Regions from separate parts of the Agromyces sp. Y558 genome, predicted to be linked through region 1. Evidence: predicted binding sites of a transcription regulator. Region 1 holds the regulator's gene; the other holds the start of a gene.
The links. Region 1 encodes LexA, which represses DNA repair genes until DNA is damaged. Its sites were predicted from a motif close to TCGAACANNTGTTCGA; they were not measured.
Positions count from the first base shown of each region.

Region 1 (7,119 bases):
GCCGTGCTCGACGTCGTCGAGCGACTCGGGCTGCGCGCCGACCGGCTCGCGGACGAAAGGAACACCGCACGATGACCATCTCCGCACCCGCCTTCCCGGTCGCGACGATCCTCGGCTACCCGCGCATCGGGCGTCGGCGCGAGCTGAAGCGAGCAGTCGAGGCGTTCTGGGCCGGCTCCATCTCTGCTGACGAGCTCGAGCAGTCGGCCGCCGAACTCCGGGCCGTGACACGTGAACGCCTCGCCTCCATCGGCCTCGGCCGCACGGATTCCGGGATTCCCGAGACCTTCTCGTTCTACGACCAGGTGCTCGACGCGGCCGTCGCCGTCGGTGCGGTGCCGCCGCGTTTCGCTGGGCTCGCCGATGAGCACGGGGGTGTCGACCTCGCTGGGTACTTCACGATCGCCCGCGGTGCCGGCGACGACGCCCCGCTCGAGATGACCAAGTGGTTCGACTCGAACTATCACTACCTCGTGCCCGAGATCGCCCCCGACACCGCATTCTCGCTGCACGCCGAGCGGATCCTCTCCGAATTCGCTGAGGCGAAGGCCGCGGGCTTCGTGACCAGGCCCGTGATCGTCGGCCCCGTCACGTTCCTGCTGCTCGCGAAGCCGGCCGCCGGGGCTCCAGAGAGCTTCCAGCCGATCGACCGGCTCGCCGACCTCGTGCCCGTCTACGCAGCGCTGCTCGAAGAGCTCGCCGAAGCGGGAGCCGAATGGGTGCAACTCGACGAGCCCGCCCTCGTGAGCGAGAGCATCGAAGTCGCGCGCGACCGGGTACTCGATTCCGTCGCCGCGACCTACGACGCGCTGGGCTCCCTCGAGCGCCGCCCGGCGACCTTCGTCGCCGCGCCATACGGCTCGCTCGACGACGCGTTGCCCGCCCTCGCCGCCACCCCGGTTGAGGCGATCGGCCTCGACCTCGTGCGCGGTGCCCTGCCCGAGTCGCTCGACCCCGCGACGGCCGAGTCGCTCGCCGCGAAGACCGTGGTCGCGGGCGTCATCGACGGACACAACATCTGGCGCGGCGACCTGGTTGCCGCCTTCGAGCAGCTCGAAGCAGTTCAGCACCTCGCCGCGTCGGTCGCAGTGTCCACCTCCACCTCGTTGCTGCACGTGCCGCACGACGTTGAAGACGAGGATGCGCTCGATGCCCGACTCGTCGGCTGGCTCGCGTTCGCCGACCAGAAGGTGGGCCAGGTCGCCGCGCTCGGTCGCGGACTTGCGAACGGGCGCGCCTCGATCGAGGGCGAGCTCGCCGCGGCATCCGCTGCCCTCGCCGATCGTGGCGGTGCGCCGGGTGTGCGCGTGCCGGTCGTGCGCGACCGCCTCGCCTCGCTCACGAAGGGCGACTTCGCCCGCGCGAGCTACGACGAGCGTGTTGCGGCGCAGGCGTCGCTCGGCTTGCCCGAGTTGCCGACGACGACGATCGGGTCGTTCCCGCAGACCGGCGAGATCCGTCGTGCCCGCGCTCGCTTCGTGGACGGCACGCTCACGGGCGAGGAGTACACCTCGCTCATGCGCGAGGAGATCGAACGCGTCGTGCGGTTGCAGGAAGACCTCGGACTCGACGTACTCGTGCACGGCGAACCCGAGCGCAACGACATGGTGCAGTACTTCGCCGAACTCCTCGACGGGTTCGCGGTCACCAAGCACGGCTGGGTGCAGTCGTACGGCTCGCGCTGCACGCGTCCTTCGATCCTCTGGGGCGATGTCTCGCGGCCAGCGCCGATGACGGTCGAATGGTCCGCGTTCGCCCAGGCGCTGACCGAGCAGCCCATGAAGGGCATGTTGACTGGCCCTGTCACGATCCTCGCCTGGTCGTTCGTGCGTGATGACCAGCCGCTCGGCGCCACGGCGCGACAGGTTGCACTCGCCCTGCGCGACGAGATCTCCGATCTCGAGGCGGCTGGCATCCGGGTCATCCAGGTCGACGAACCCGCGCTCCGAGAGCTGCTGCCGCTGAAGCGCGCCGACCAGCCCGCCTACCTCGACTGGTCGGTCGGTGCCTTCCGCCTCGCGACCGGCGGTGCGGACTCCGCGACGCAAGTGCATACGCACCTCTGCTATTCGGAATTCGGCGTCGTGATCGATGCGATCAAGAACCTCGACGCCGACGTCACCTCGATCGAAGCGGCCCGCAGCCGCATGGAGGTCGTCGACGACATCGAGACGAGCGGATTCGATCACGGCATCGGCCCGGGCGTCTACGACATCCACTCGCCGCGCGTGCCGAGCGTCGACGAGGTGCAGGCGCTCCTCGAGCGCGCAGCCGCCGCGATTCCCGCCACCCGGCTCTGGGTCAACCCCGACTGCGGCCTGAAGACGCGCGGCTACGACGAGACCGTCGAGTCGCTGCGGCACATCGTCGAGGCGACCCGTGCGGTGCGGGCCGGTCGCGCCGCTTCGGTACTCGCCGGGTAGCACGGGCGAGCGGATGCCGCGGCTCGCGGCATCCGTTCGGCATCCGTTCGGTCAGCGTGCGGATGGGGCTCGGCCAGCGTACGGCCGACGCTCGGCTAGTGCCGAGGCGACGCACAGCCGCAGCGCGTAGCTTGGTCTCATGCAACTCGCGGTCCACGAATCCGGCGGGGGTTCGCGAACGGCGGTCCTCATCCACGGCATCATGTCCGATTCCCGTGCGTGGCACCGAGTGACTGCCGAACTCGAGGCGCAGGGATTCCGGGTGCTCGCGGTCGACCTGACGGGTCATGGACGCAGCCCGCGTGCTGTGCACTACTCGCCCGCCGCGTGGGCGAGCGACGTCGTCGAGACGCTCACGCCGATGCTCGACGGCCCGCCCGATCTCGTCATGGGTCACTCGCTCGGCGGACTGGTGGCGAGCCTGGTCGCCGATCGGCTTGCGCCTCGCGCGGCGATCTACATCGACCCGGCCTTCTCCTTCCCGAAGGGCGTGAAGGGGTGGGCGTTCAAGGCATTCTTCGCGATAGCACCGAGGCCGCGCCGGTCGGCCCTGGTGCGCATGAATCCGAAGTGGAGTGCGGTCGACGTCGAGATCGAGCTCGCGACGCTTCGAGACTGGGACAAGCGCACCATCCTCGGTTTCACCGATACGCGACCGCTGGTGCCGCCCGTGCGCCTCGTCGCCCCCACTCTGGTGCTCCTGGCGGAGAAGAGCCTGCTGATCACGGCGAAGATCGCCCGGCAGCTGCGCGGACAGGGCATGACCGTCGCGACCCTGCGCGGCACGGGCCACACGGTGTTCCGTGACGATCACGCGGGGTTCATGGATGCAGTGTTCGACTGGTTCAACGCGTTGACGCCTGCCGCGGTCGGGAGCGCTCTCGCCGCGGCTCGACCCGCGGTTCAGGCTGCAGCATAGAGCCGGGCCTCCCCGCCGCTCCGGAACGGACTGGCGGGGTTGCCCAGTCAGACTGCTCGGAGCACCGCGACGATCTTGCCGAGCACTTCGGCATGGTCGCCGACGATGGGCTCGAACGCGCTGTTCCGCGGCAGCAGCCAGGTGTGACCGTCGCGCTGGCGGAACACCTTCACGGTCGCCTCACCGTCGAGCATCGCCGCGACGATCTCACCATTCTCTGCTGTGCGCTGCGATCGCACCACGACCCAGTCGCCGTCGCAGATCGCGGCGTCGATCATGGAGTCGCCCACGACCTTCAGCATGAACAGCTCGCCTTTGCCGACCAGTTGGCGGGGGAGGGGGAACACCTCGTCGATCTGCTGTTCGGCCGTGATCGGCACGCCCGCGGCGATACGGCCGACCAGCGGCACCATGGCCGCGTCACCGACCGGGGTCGGGTCGGAGGAGGTCACAGCGCGCTCGGTGACACCGGGCAATTGAATGAGCACTTCGAGCGCACGAGGGCGGTTGGGGTCGCGCCGAAGGTACCCGGCGAGCTCGAGCTGGTTCAACTGGTGCGTGACGCTCGAGAGCGAGGAGAGGCCGACGGCGTCACCGATCTCGCGCATGCTCGGCGGGTAGCCGCGACTGGAGACCGAGCGCTGGATCATCTCGAGGATCGAGATCTGCTTGGCGCTCAAGCTCTTTCGGCGGCGTGGCCTGCCGGCCGCCTGCACGTCGTCGATGTCGGTGCTCAACGTCTTCGCCCCTCGTAGCGGCCGCTTCGCGACCGGATGTCGGTGATGTCCGGTCGACTCCCTTCCAGACATTCGAAACTGTATCCGCCTCTCGCGCGCGCGGCAAACATTTGTTCGAGTGTGTCGCGGAATCCGTCCGTCGGAATTCCCCGCGTCCGCCCTTGCGTTGTTCGTCATTCGAATGTATGTTCGGAACAGAGTTTCGCATCCGGCCCTCCCGGCCGAGGGTCGGATGCGACTCCTACAGGAGGTGTGACATGAGTGCAGCGATCGCAACGACCGGCTTCCAGCCCCCGAGGGCCCTTCCGCGAGAGGAGGCGGCGTCGGTGACTCCCGCGCGCACGACGCTCCGGCTGACGCGACGGGGTCGCATCGTGTTCACGTCGCTCGCCGCACTTCCGCTCGTGGTGTGGGCATTCGTGGCGGTGATCGGCGCGGGCGGCGCCGCGGCCGACGTCGAATCCAGGGGCGTCTCGTTCGAGGCTGCGTCGTTCGAGTACACGACGGTCGGGCAAGGCGATTCGCTCTGGGAGATCGCCGAGTCGATCGACCCCGGGGCCGATGTGCGAGAGATCATTGCTGAGATCATGCGACTCAACGGGCTCGATGACGCGGTGGTCGAACCCGGTCAGCGCCTCGCACTTCCCGCCGTCCCGTGACACGCGAATAGGCGAAGCTTCGGGCTTCCGTCGGTCGATGACGGCTTGGCCGAATGGCCTCGGTGCGCATCGTTAGCATTGAAGGGTGACGAGTCTTGAAGACCTCCCCATCCGCGATGACCTTCGTGGTCGCACCCCGTACGGGGCTCCGCAGCAGTCCGTTCCGGTCGCGCTGAACGTCAACGAGAACACGCATCCGATTCCCGAAGACGTCGCACACGATGTGGTCGCTCGCGTCGCCGCCGCCATTCTCACCCTCAATCGCTATCCCGATCGAGAGTTCACCGAGTTGCGCCATGCACTCGCCGGCTATCTGGGCCACGGCCTCGAGCCGGCGCAGATGTGGGCCGCGAATGGTTCGAACGAAGTGCTCCAGCACATTCTTCAGGCATACGGCGGGTCGGGCCGCACCGTGCTGGGCTTCGCCCCGACCTATTCGATGTACGGCCTGCTGGCCTCCGGCACCGGCACCGAGTGGGTCACCGCCGGTCGCGATGACGAGTTCGAACTCAGCCCCGAAACGGCCGTAGCGGCGCTGCGAGAGCACGATCCCGACATCGTGCTGCTCTGCGCGCCGAACAACCCGACGGGTACGCCGCTCTCACTCGAGACGATCGAGGCGGTCGTCGACGCGGCGCGCGGCATCGTGGTCGTCGATGAGGCCTACTTCGAGTTCGCCGACCCCGGAACTCCGAGTGCGCTCACGCTCCTGCCGGGGCGGTCCCGGCTGCTCGTGTCGCGCACGATGAGCAAGGCGTTCGCATTCGCCGGTGCCCGCGTCGGCTACCTCGCCGGTGATCCGGCCGCCATCGACGCCCTCCGGCTCGTGCGACTGCCGTACCACCTCTCCGCGCTCACCCAGGCGGCCGCCCTCGGCGCCCTGGCGCACGCGGCCGAGATGCTCGCGATGGTCGAAGAGATTCGCAGCCAGCGCGAGCGCATCTCGATCGAGCTCCTTCGACTCGGATTCCACCCGTATCGCAGCGGCTCGAACTTCGTGCTCTTCGGCGGGGTCGAAGACCCGCATGCGGTCTTCGAACAACTGCTCGCGCGCGGCATCCTGATCCGCGAGATCGGTATCCCCGGTCACCTGCGCGTCACGGCCGGCACTGAGGCCGAGACCACCGCCTTCCTCGAGGCGATCGCCGTTTCGGCCCCGAATAGGATCGACTCATGACCGCAACGAGATCGCCGCGCACCGCCCGGGTCCAGCGCGAGACGAGTGAATCGAGCATCGACCTCTCGATCGATCTCGACGGCACCGGCACGAGCGATATCGAGACGAGCGTGCCGTTCTACGACCACCTGCTCACGGCGTTCGCGAAGCACTCGCTCACAGACCTCACTGTGCGGGCACGCGGCGATATCGAGATCGACGTGCACCACACGGTCGAAGACGTCGGCATCGTGCTCGGGCAGGCGATCAGGCAGGCGCTCGGCGACAAGCGCGGCATCTCGCGGTACGGCGACGCCCTCGTGCCGCTCGATGAGGCGCTCGCACAGGCCGTCGTCGACATCTCGGGGCGCCCGTTCCTCGTGCACACCGGAGAGCCGACCGGGTTCGAGTACCACCTCATCGGCGGGCACTTCACCGGGTCGATGGTGCGGCACGTCTTCGAGGCCATCGCGTTCAACGCGGGCCTGACCGTGCACGTCAACGTGCTCGGCGGCCGCGACCCGCATCACATCGCCGAGGCCGAGTTCAAGGCGTTCGCGCGTGCATTCCGCCAAGCGAAGGCGTTCGACCCGCTCGTGTCCGGCGTTCCGTCGACGAAAGGCGCTCTGTGAGCCGCACTCGGCGCGTCGTCCTGCTCGACTACGGCTCGGGCAACGTGCACTCCGCTGCGAAGGCGCTCGAGCGCGCCGGTGCAGAGGTGACCGTCACCGCCGACCGCGCCGCGGCGCTCGAAGCCGACGGACTCGTGGTGCCGGGCGTCGGGGCGTTCAAAGCCGTGGTCGACCAACTTCACGCCGTTCGGGGTGAAGAGATCATCGATCGCCGTCTCGCGGGCGGTCGCCCGGTGCTGGGCATCTGCGTCGGCATGCAGGTGATGTTCGAGCGGGGCGTCGAACGCGGAGTCGACTCCGAGGGGCTCGGCGAGTGGCCGGGCAGCGTCACCGAACTGCCAGCCCCGGTGCTGCCGCACATGGGCTGGAACACGGTCGAACCCGGCGAGGGCTCAGCCCTGTTCGCCGGAATCGAGGACGAGCGCTTCTACTTCGTTCACTCCTTCGCGGCGCAGGAGTGGCTGCTCGACGTGCAGCCACCGTTTCCCCGGCCGGCGCTCACGTGGGCCGAGCACGGAGGTCGCTTCCTCGCAGCCGTCGAGAACGGCCCGTTGTCGGCGACGCAATTCCATCCCGAGAAGTCGTCGGATGCC
Region 1 is NZ_JCAIUH010000001.1:2,481,172-2,488,290, forward strand. Features, by position in the region: gene AC1C2T_RS11570 (methylenetetrahydrofolate reductase) at 1-75, shown strand, start outside; gene metE (5-methyltetrahydropteroyltriglutamate--homocysteine S-methyltransferase) at 72-2,423, shown strand; gene AC1C2T_RS11580 (alpha/beta fold hydrolase) at 2,563-3,342, shown strand; gene lexA (transcriptional repressor LexA) at 3,390-4,067, opposite strand; gene AC1C2T_RS11590 (LysM peptidoglycan-binding domain-containing protein) at 4,337-4,738, shown strand; gene AC1C2T_RS11595 (histidinol-phosphate transaminase) at 4,824-5,915, shown strand; gene hisB (imidazoleglycerol-phosphate dehydratase HisB) at 5,912-6,526, shown strand; gene hisH (imidazole glycerol phosphate synthase subunit HisH) at 6,523-7,119, shown strand, end outside.

Region 2 (7,119 bases), on a different contig from region 1:
CGGCACCTCTCGCAGGTACTCCGACCAGCGCGCGCGCTGCACATCGGTCTCGGCCTGCAGGTACTGACGCTCGATGTAGGGCACGACGCCCTCGAAGCCGGAGGTGTAGCTCATCTCGCGGCCGTAGCGGTTGCGCCACTTCACCTTGACCTCGAAGTTGTCACCACGGAGCACTGCCTGGCGAGCCACCTCGTCGAGCTCCTCCCACGGGGTATCGAGCGAGAACTCGAGATCTCGGGCGAGCCCGCCGAGGAGCTTCTCGTAGTAGTTGTAGAGACTCTTGCCCTGCGAGGTCCATGGAATGATGACCCCCTCGGTGATGCTCAGGCTCGGGTCGCCGAGCAGCAGCGCATCGTCGACCGACATTCGCGTGCCGAGCCCGGAGCACTCTGGGCAGGCACCGAACGGCGCGTTGAACGAGAAGGTGCGCGGTTCGATTTCGGTGAGTTGGATCGGGTGCTGATTGGGGCAGGAGAGCTTCTCGGAGAACGTCGCCCATGCGGCCGGCCCGGTCTCGTCGATGTAGTTGATCTGCACGACGCCGTCGGTCAGTCGCAGCGCCGTCTCGAGGGAGTCGGTGAGGCGGCCGAGCATGTCGGGGCTTGCGACGAGCCGGTCGATCACCACCGAGATGTCGTGCTTGACCTGCTTCTTCAGCGTCGGCGGTTCATCGAGTCTGATGACGTCGCCGTCGACGACGGCGCGCGTGTACCCCTGGGCGGCGAGGTCGCGGAAGAGGTCGACGAACTCGCCCTTCTTCTTCGACACGACCGGGCTCACGACCTGGTAGCGGGTGCCCTCAGCCAACTCCATGAGCTGGTCTGCGATCTGCTGCACCGTCTGCCGCTGGATGCGCTCACCGCAGACCGGGCAGTGCGGCACACCGATGCGCGCCCAAAGGAGGCGCATGTAGTCGTAGATCTCGGTGATCGTGCCGACGGTCGAGCGCGGGTTCCGGTTCGTCGACTTCTGGTCGATCGAGACTGCAGGGCTCAGGCCCTCGATGAAGTCGACATCAGGGCGGTCGACCTGCCCCAGGAACTGGCGAGCGTAGGCCGAGAGCGACTCGACGTAACGTCGCTGCCCTTCGGCGAAGATCGTGTCGAACGCGAGCGAGGACTTGCCCGAGCCCGAGAGACCTGTGAACACCACCATCGCATCACGCGGGATCTCGACGTCGACGTTCTGCAGGTTGTGTACGCGGGCACCGCGAACACTCAGGTGCGAATGGGCATCGAGACGTGAAACTGACACCCTTCGAGTTTAGAGAGCACCACCGACACGGATGCCTCGCGCACACGCGCTCTGAGCGAACATACGTTCGAATCGGGGCGAGATCACGGCTCGCTCGGCCTGAGCGCGAACCGGGCGATGGACGCGGCGGCAACGCGCGCGCGCCAGAGAAACAGGGATCGCTCTTCAGCCAAGGTGACCGGCTTTCTCCATCTGGCGGAGCTCGCGCTTGAGATCGGAGACCTCGTCACGCAAGCGCGCGGCGAGTTCGAACTTCAATTCGCCGGCCGCAACGAGCATCTGCTCGTTGAGATCGCGGATGAGGTCTTCGAGGTCGTTCGCGCCGGCCGCAGCGATGCCCTCGCGCCGGAGGTTCGGCACCGGCGCCTTCTTCTTCGCATCGCGACCGGCGAGCAGGGCGGCGGTGTCGGCGCCTTCGCGTGCGAGCACCTGGGTGATGTCGGCGATGCGCTTGCGAAGCGGTTGCGGGTCAATGCCGTTGACGCGGTTGTACTCGAGCTGACGATCTCGTCGTCTCGTCGTCTCGTCGATCGCCGACTTCATCGAATCGGTGAGCACATCGGCATACATGTGCACCTCACCCGAGACGTTTCGCGCGGCACGACCGATCGTCTGGATGAGTGACGTCGACGACCGCAGGAACCCCTCTTTGTCAGCGTCGAGGATCGCGACGAGGGACACCTCGGGCAGGTCGAGCCCTTCACGAAGAAGGTTGATGCCGACCAGGACGTCGTACACACCCGCCCGGAGTTCGGTCAACAACTCGACGCGGCGCAGCGTGTCGACATCTGAGTGGAGGTAGCGCACTCGCACCCCAGCCTCGGAGAGGAAGTCGGTGAGCTCTTCGGCCATCTTCTTGGTGAGGGTCGTGACGAGCACGCGCTCGTTTCGCTCGGCGCGAATGCGGATCTCGTCGAGAAGATCATCGATCTGGCCCTTCGACGGCTTCACGATGATCTGCGGATCGACGAGTCCTGTCGGGCGGATGATCTGCTCCACCACGCCGTCGGCGATGCCCATCTCGTAGCGACCGGGTGTGGCCGAGAGATAGACGGTCTGACCGACGCGCGCCTTGAACTCATCCCACTTCAGCGGTCGGTTGTCGAGCGCGCTCGGCAGGCGGAACCCGTGCTCGACGAGAGTGCGCTTGCGGGAGGAGTCGCCCTCGTACATCGCGCCGATCTGGGGAACCGTGACGTGCGACTCGTCGATCACCACGAGGAAGTCGTCGGCAAAGTAGTCGAGGAGGCAATGCGGGGCCTCCCCCGCCTGTCGGCCGTCGATGTGCCTCGAGTAGTTCTCGATGCCAGAGCAGAAGCCGATCTGCTCCATCATCTCGAGGTCGAATGTCGTGCGCATGCGCAGCCGCTGCGCTTCGAGCAGCTTGCCCTCGCGCTCGAGCTCGGCGAGCCGCTCTTCGAGTTCGATGCGGATCGTGCCGATCGCCCGCTGCATCACATCGGTGCTCGCCACGTAGTGCGACCCCGGGAACACCGCCACCGAGTCGAGCTTTGCAACTACCTGCCCGGTCAGCGGATGCAAGCTGTACAGCGCTTCGATCTCATCGCCGAACATCTCGATGCGGATCGCCAGTTCTTCGTAGATCGGAATGATCTCGATCGTGTCGCCACGCACTCGGAAATTGCCGCGCGAGAAGTCGACGTCGTTGCGCTGGTACTGCATCGAGACGAACTTGCGGATGAGCCAGTCGCGATCAACCCGTTGACCGACCTGCAGCGGCATCATGGCACCGAGGTACTCCTCAGGCGTACCGAGGCCGTAGATGCACGAAACCGACGAGACGACCACGACGTCGCGCCGGCTCAGCAATGAGTTCGTGGTGGAGTGCCGGAGCCGTTCGACTTCAGCGTTGACCGACGAGTCCTTCTCGATGAAGGTGTCGGTCTGCGGCACGTACGCCTCGGGCTGGTAGTAGTCGTAGTACGAGACGAAGTACTCGACCGCGTTGTTGGGCATGAGTTCGCGGAACTCGTTGGCCAGTTGCGCGGCCAGCGTCTTGTTGTGTGCGAGCACGAGCGTGGGCCGCTGCACCTGTTCAATGAGCCAGGCGGTGGTCGCCGACTTACCGGTGCCGGTCGCACCCAGCAGCACGACGTCGGTCTCGCCCGCGTTGATGCGACCTGCGAGTTCGGCGATCGCCGCCGGCTGGTCGCCGCTCGGGACGTACTCGCTGATGACCTCGAATGGTCGAACGGATCGTGTGGCCTGCATGCTCTCCAGTCTAGGATCGCCCGCCGACACCACGGCTGGGAGCGTTCTCGGACTGGCAGCGCACTACGCCTGAGCGCGCTCCTCGACGATTCGCCGCCAGAGGGCGTCGGTCTCACTCATCGTGTGCGCGAGCGACCCATCGGTGTCGATCACGACGTCGGCGATCGCGAGCCGCGCGGTGTTGTCGACCTGCGCGTCGACGCGAGCCTCAGCCTGGATCGGTTCGAGACCTCGATCCTTCACGAGCCGTTCCACCTGGGTGCGCCGCGGCGCGTTCGTCACGACGATGAGATCGAAGGGGTGGTCGACGGATGCCTCGACGAGGAGCGGAACGTCGTAGACGACGACCGCATCGGGGTCCTCCCGTTCGGCCTTCGCGAAGAGCTTGGCCGAGAGTTCGCGCACGGCTGGATGAACGATCGCGTTGAGCTTCGCGAGTGCGACCGGGTCGCCGAACACCTGCTCACCGAGTTTCGCCCGATCGAGCGACCCGTCGCGGTGCAGCACGTCGTCGCCGAACTCGGCGACGATCGCTGCCAGTGCGGGCGTGCCCGGCTCCACCACTCGCCGTGCGAGCTGGTCGGCATCGATGTGCACGGCGCCATGCTCGTAGAGCCGACGTGCGACGGTGGACTTTCCTGAGGCGATGCCGCCCGTGAGACCGATCAGATACACGCCACCACTCTAACCGTGCGACACTCGACGCGACGCCACCAGGAGGCGGGCCGACCGCGCCATGAACGCCGGAAGGCCGGCTCCCGAGGGAACCGGCCTTCCGAATTGCGGGTCGTGACTAGTTGTTGCTCGAGAGCTTCTCGCGCAGCGCCGCGAGCGACGCGTCATCGGCGAGGGTACCCGCGCCGGCGGAGTCGCCCGTGAACGACGGAGCACTCGTGGTGAACGAGTCGTCGGCGGCAGCAGCAATGCTCGCTTGCGCGACCTGCTTCTTGTGCGCCTCCCAACGAGCCTGGGCGGCAGCGTAGTCCTGCTCCCACTTCTCGCGCTGAGTATCGAAGCCCTCGCGCCACTCGTTGGTCTCGGGGTCGAAGCCCTCGGGGTACTTGTAGTTGCCCGCCTCGTCGTACTCGGTGAGCATGCCGTAGAGCGCCGGGTCGAACTCGGTGCTCTCGGGGTCGACGCCCTCGTTCGCCTGCTTCAGCGAGAGCGAGATGCGGCGACGCTCGAGGTCGATGTCGATGACCTTGACGAAGACCTCTTCGCCGACCGACACGACCTGCTCGGCGAGCTCGACGTGCTTGCCCGACAGCTCGGAGATGTGGACGAGGCCCTCGATGCCATCGGCAACGCGAACGAACGCACCGAACGGAACGAGCTTCGTGACCTTACCCGGGGCGACCTGGCCGATCGCGTGGGTACGGGCGAAGACCTGCCACGGGTCTTCCTGCGTCGCCTTGAGCGAGAGCGAGACGCGCTCGCGGTCGAGCTCGACGGAGAGCACCTCGACGGTGACCTCCTGGCCGACCTCGACGACCTCGCTGGCGTGCTCGATGTGCTTCCACGAGAGCTCGGAGACGTGGACGAGACCGTCGACGCCGCCCAGGTCGACGAACGCACCGAAGTTGACGATCGACGAGATGACGCCCTTGCGGATCTGGCCCGGGTGGAGGTTCGCGAGGAAGGTCGAACGCGACTCGGACTGCGTCTGCTCGAGCAGCGCGCGGCGCGAGAGCACGACGTTGTTGCGGTTCTTGTCGAGCTCGAGGATCTTCGCCTCGATCTCCTGGCCGAGGTACGGCGTGAGGTCGCGCACACGGCGAAGCTCGATGAGCGAGGCCGGGAGGAAGCCGCGAAGGCCGATGTCGACGATCAGGCCGCCCTTGACGACCTCGATGACCGAACCGGTCACGACGCCATCGGCTTCCTTGATCTTCTCCACGTCGCCCCATGCGCGCTCGTACTGCGCACGCTTCTTCGACAGGATGAGGCGGCCTTCTTTGTCTTCCTTCTGAAGAACGAGCGCCTCGACGGTGTCGCCGACGCCGACGACCTCGCTGGGGTCGACATCGTGCTTGATGGAAAGCTCACGCGAGGGGATGACACCCTCGGTCTTGTAGCCGACGTCGAGGAGTACCTCGTCGCGGTCGATCTTCACGACGGTGCCCTCGATGAGGTCGCCGTCGTTGAAGAACTTCAAAGTCTTCTCGACCGCGGCGAGGAAATCGTCAGCAGATCCGATGTCGTTGATCGCGACCTGCTTGGGTGCCTTGGTCGTTGCGGTTGTCATGTAGTGAATGCTCCGTAAAGGACAAAATCGAGCCCATCGCGCGGGAGAGCGTTATGTTGGTTCCGCGATGGGCGTGCGGACAGGGATGTCACACGAGTGACACTCAATCCTAACGGAATCACTCCCCCATGGGCAAACGAGCAGGTTCTGGCGGTCACACGAGACGTCGATCGCCCGATTCTTCGGTGAGCGGAGCGGGCCGAAGGATGCTCAGCAGCGCCGGCATTCTTCGGTGAGCGGAGCGGGCCGAGTGATGCTCAACAGCGCCGGCTCGAGGTCTGGATATTCGAAGGCGTACCCGGCATCGACCAGTCGTTCGGGCACGACCCACTTCCCTGCGAGGTTCACGAGCACATCGGCGCCGTCGACCACACGCCGGATCGCGGCCGTGTCGCCCCACGGGGCATCCGTTTCAGCACCGCGGCCGATCGTCACGACCTCGGCGCCTGCAGCACGGACGTGCGACACCAGGTGTCGCCCGATGAATCCGGACGCCCCCGCACTGACGATGCGCGTCATGCGTCTTCCTCCGCGTGCGGAATCAGGCGAGCAGCGCTGAGCGCAGCGTGTCGAGGCCGACGCCGCCCAGACCCAGCGCCCTGCGGTGGAACTCGCGGATGTCGAACGACGCACCCTCGCGGCGCGCGACCTCGTCACGCAACTGCTCCCAGATTCGCTGCCCGACCTTGTACGACGGCGCCTGCCCCGGCCAGCCGAGGTAGCGGTTCACTTCGAAGCGCACGAAACCGTCGTTCATGTTGACGTTCTCACCGAGGAACTCGAACGCATAGTCGCCGGTCCACACGCCATTGCCGTCGGGGCGCCGCTTGCCGAGGTGCACGCCGATGTCGAGCACCACGCGCGCCGCGCGCATGCGCTGGCCGTCGAGCATGCCGAGGCGGTCAGCCGGGTCGTCGAGATATCCGAGGCCCTGCATGAGTCGCTCGGCGTAGAGCGCCCACCCTTCGGCGTGGCCCGAGGTGCCCGCGAGCTGGCGGCGCCACGTGTTGAGCTGACCGCGGTTCACGACCGCCTGGCCGATCTGCAGGTGGTGACCGGGTACGCCCTCGTGGTACACCGTCGTGAGTTCGCGCCACGTGTCGAACTCGGTGACGCCTTCGGGTACCGACCACCACATTCGCCCCGCGCGCGAGAAGTCGTCGCTCGGCCCGGTGTAGTAGATGCCGCCCTCTTGCGTCGGCGCGATCATGCACTCGAGCGTGCGGATCTCGGCGGGAATGTCGAATTGGGTACCGGCGAGCTCGGAGACAGCGCGGTCGCTCGTCTCCTGCATCCACCGCTGCAGGGCGTCGGTACCGTGCAGCTTGCGCGACGGGTCGTTGTGGAGGAACGCGATCGCTTCGGCGACGGATGCCCCGGGCACGATC
Region 2 is NZ_JCAIUH010000003.1:539,071-546,189, forward strand. Features, by position in the region: gene uvrA (excinuclease ABC subunit UvrA) at 1-1,254, opposite strand, end outside; gene uvrB (excinuclease ABC subunit UvrB) at 1,420-3,486, opposite strand; gene coaE (dephospho-CoA kinase) at 3,550-4,161, opposite strand; gene rpsA (30S ribosomal protein S1) at 4,280-5,731, opposite strand; gene AC1C2T_RS17440 (DUF1731 domain-containing protein) at 5,942-6,250, opposite strand; gene AC1C2T_RS17445 (DUF885 domain-containing protein) at 6,273-7,119, opposite strand, start outside.
Region 2: uvrA (excinuclease ABC subunit UvrA) is a predicted target of LexA. The motif match lies at 1,310-1,325, and genes of this name have one in related genera.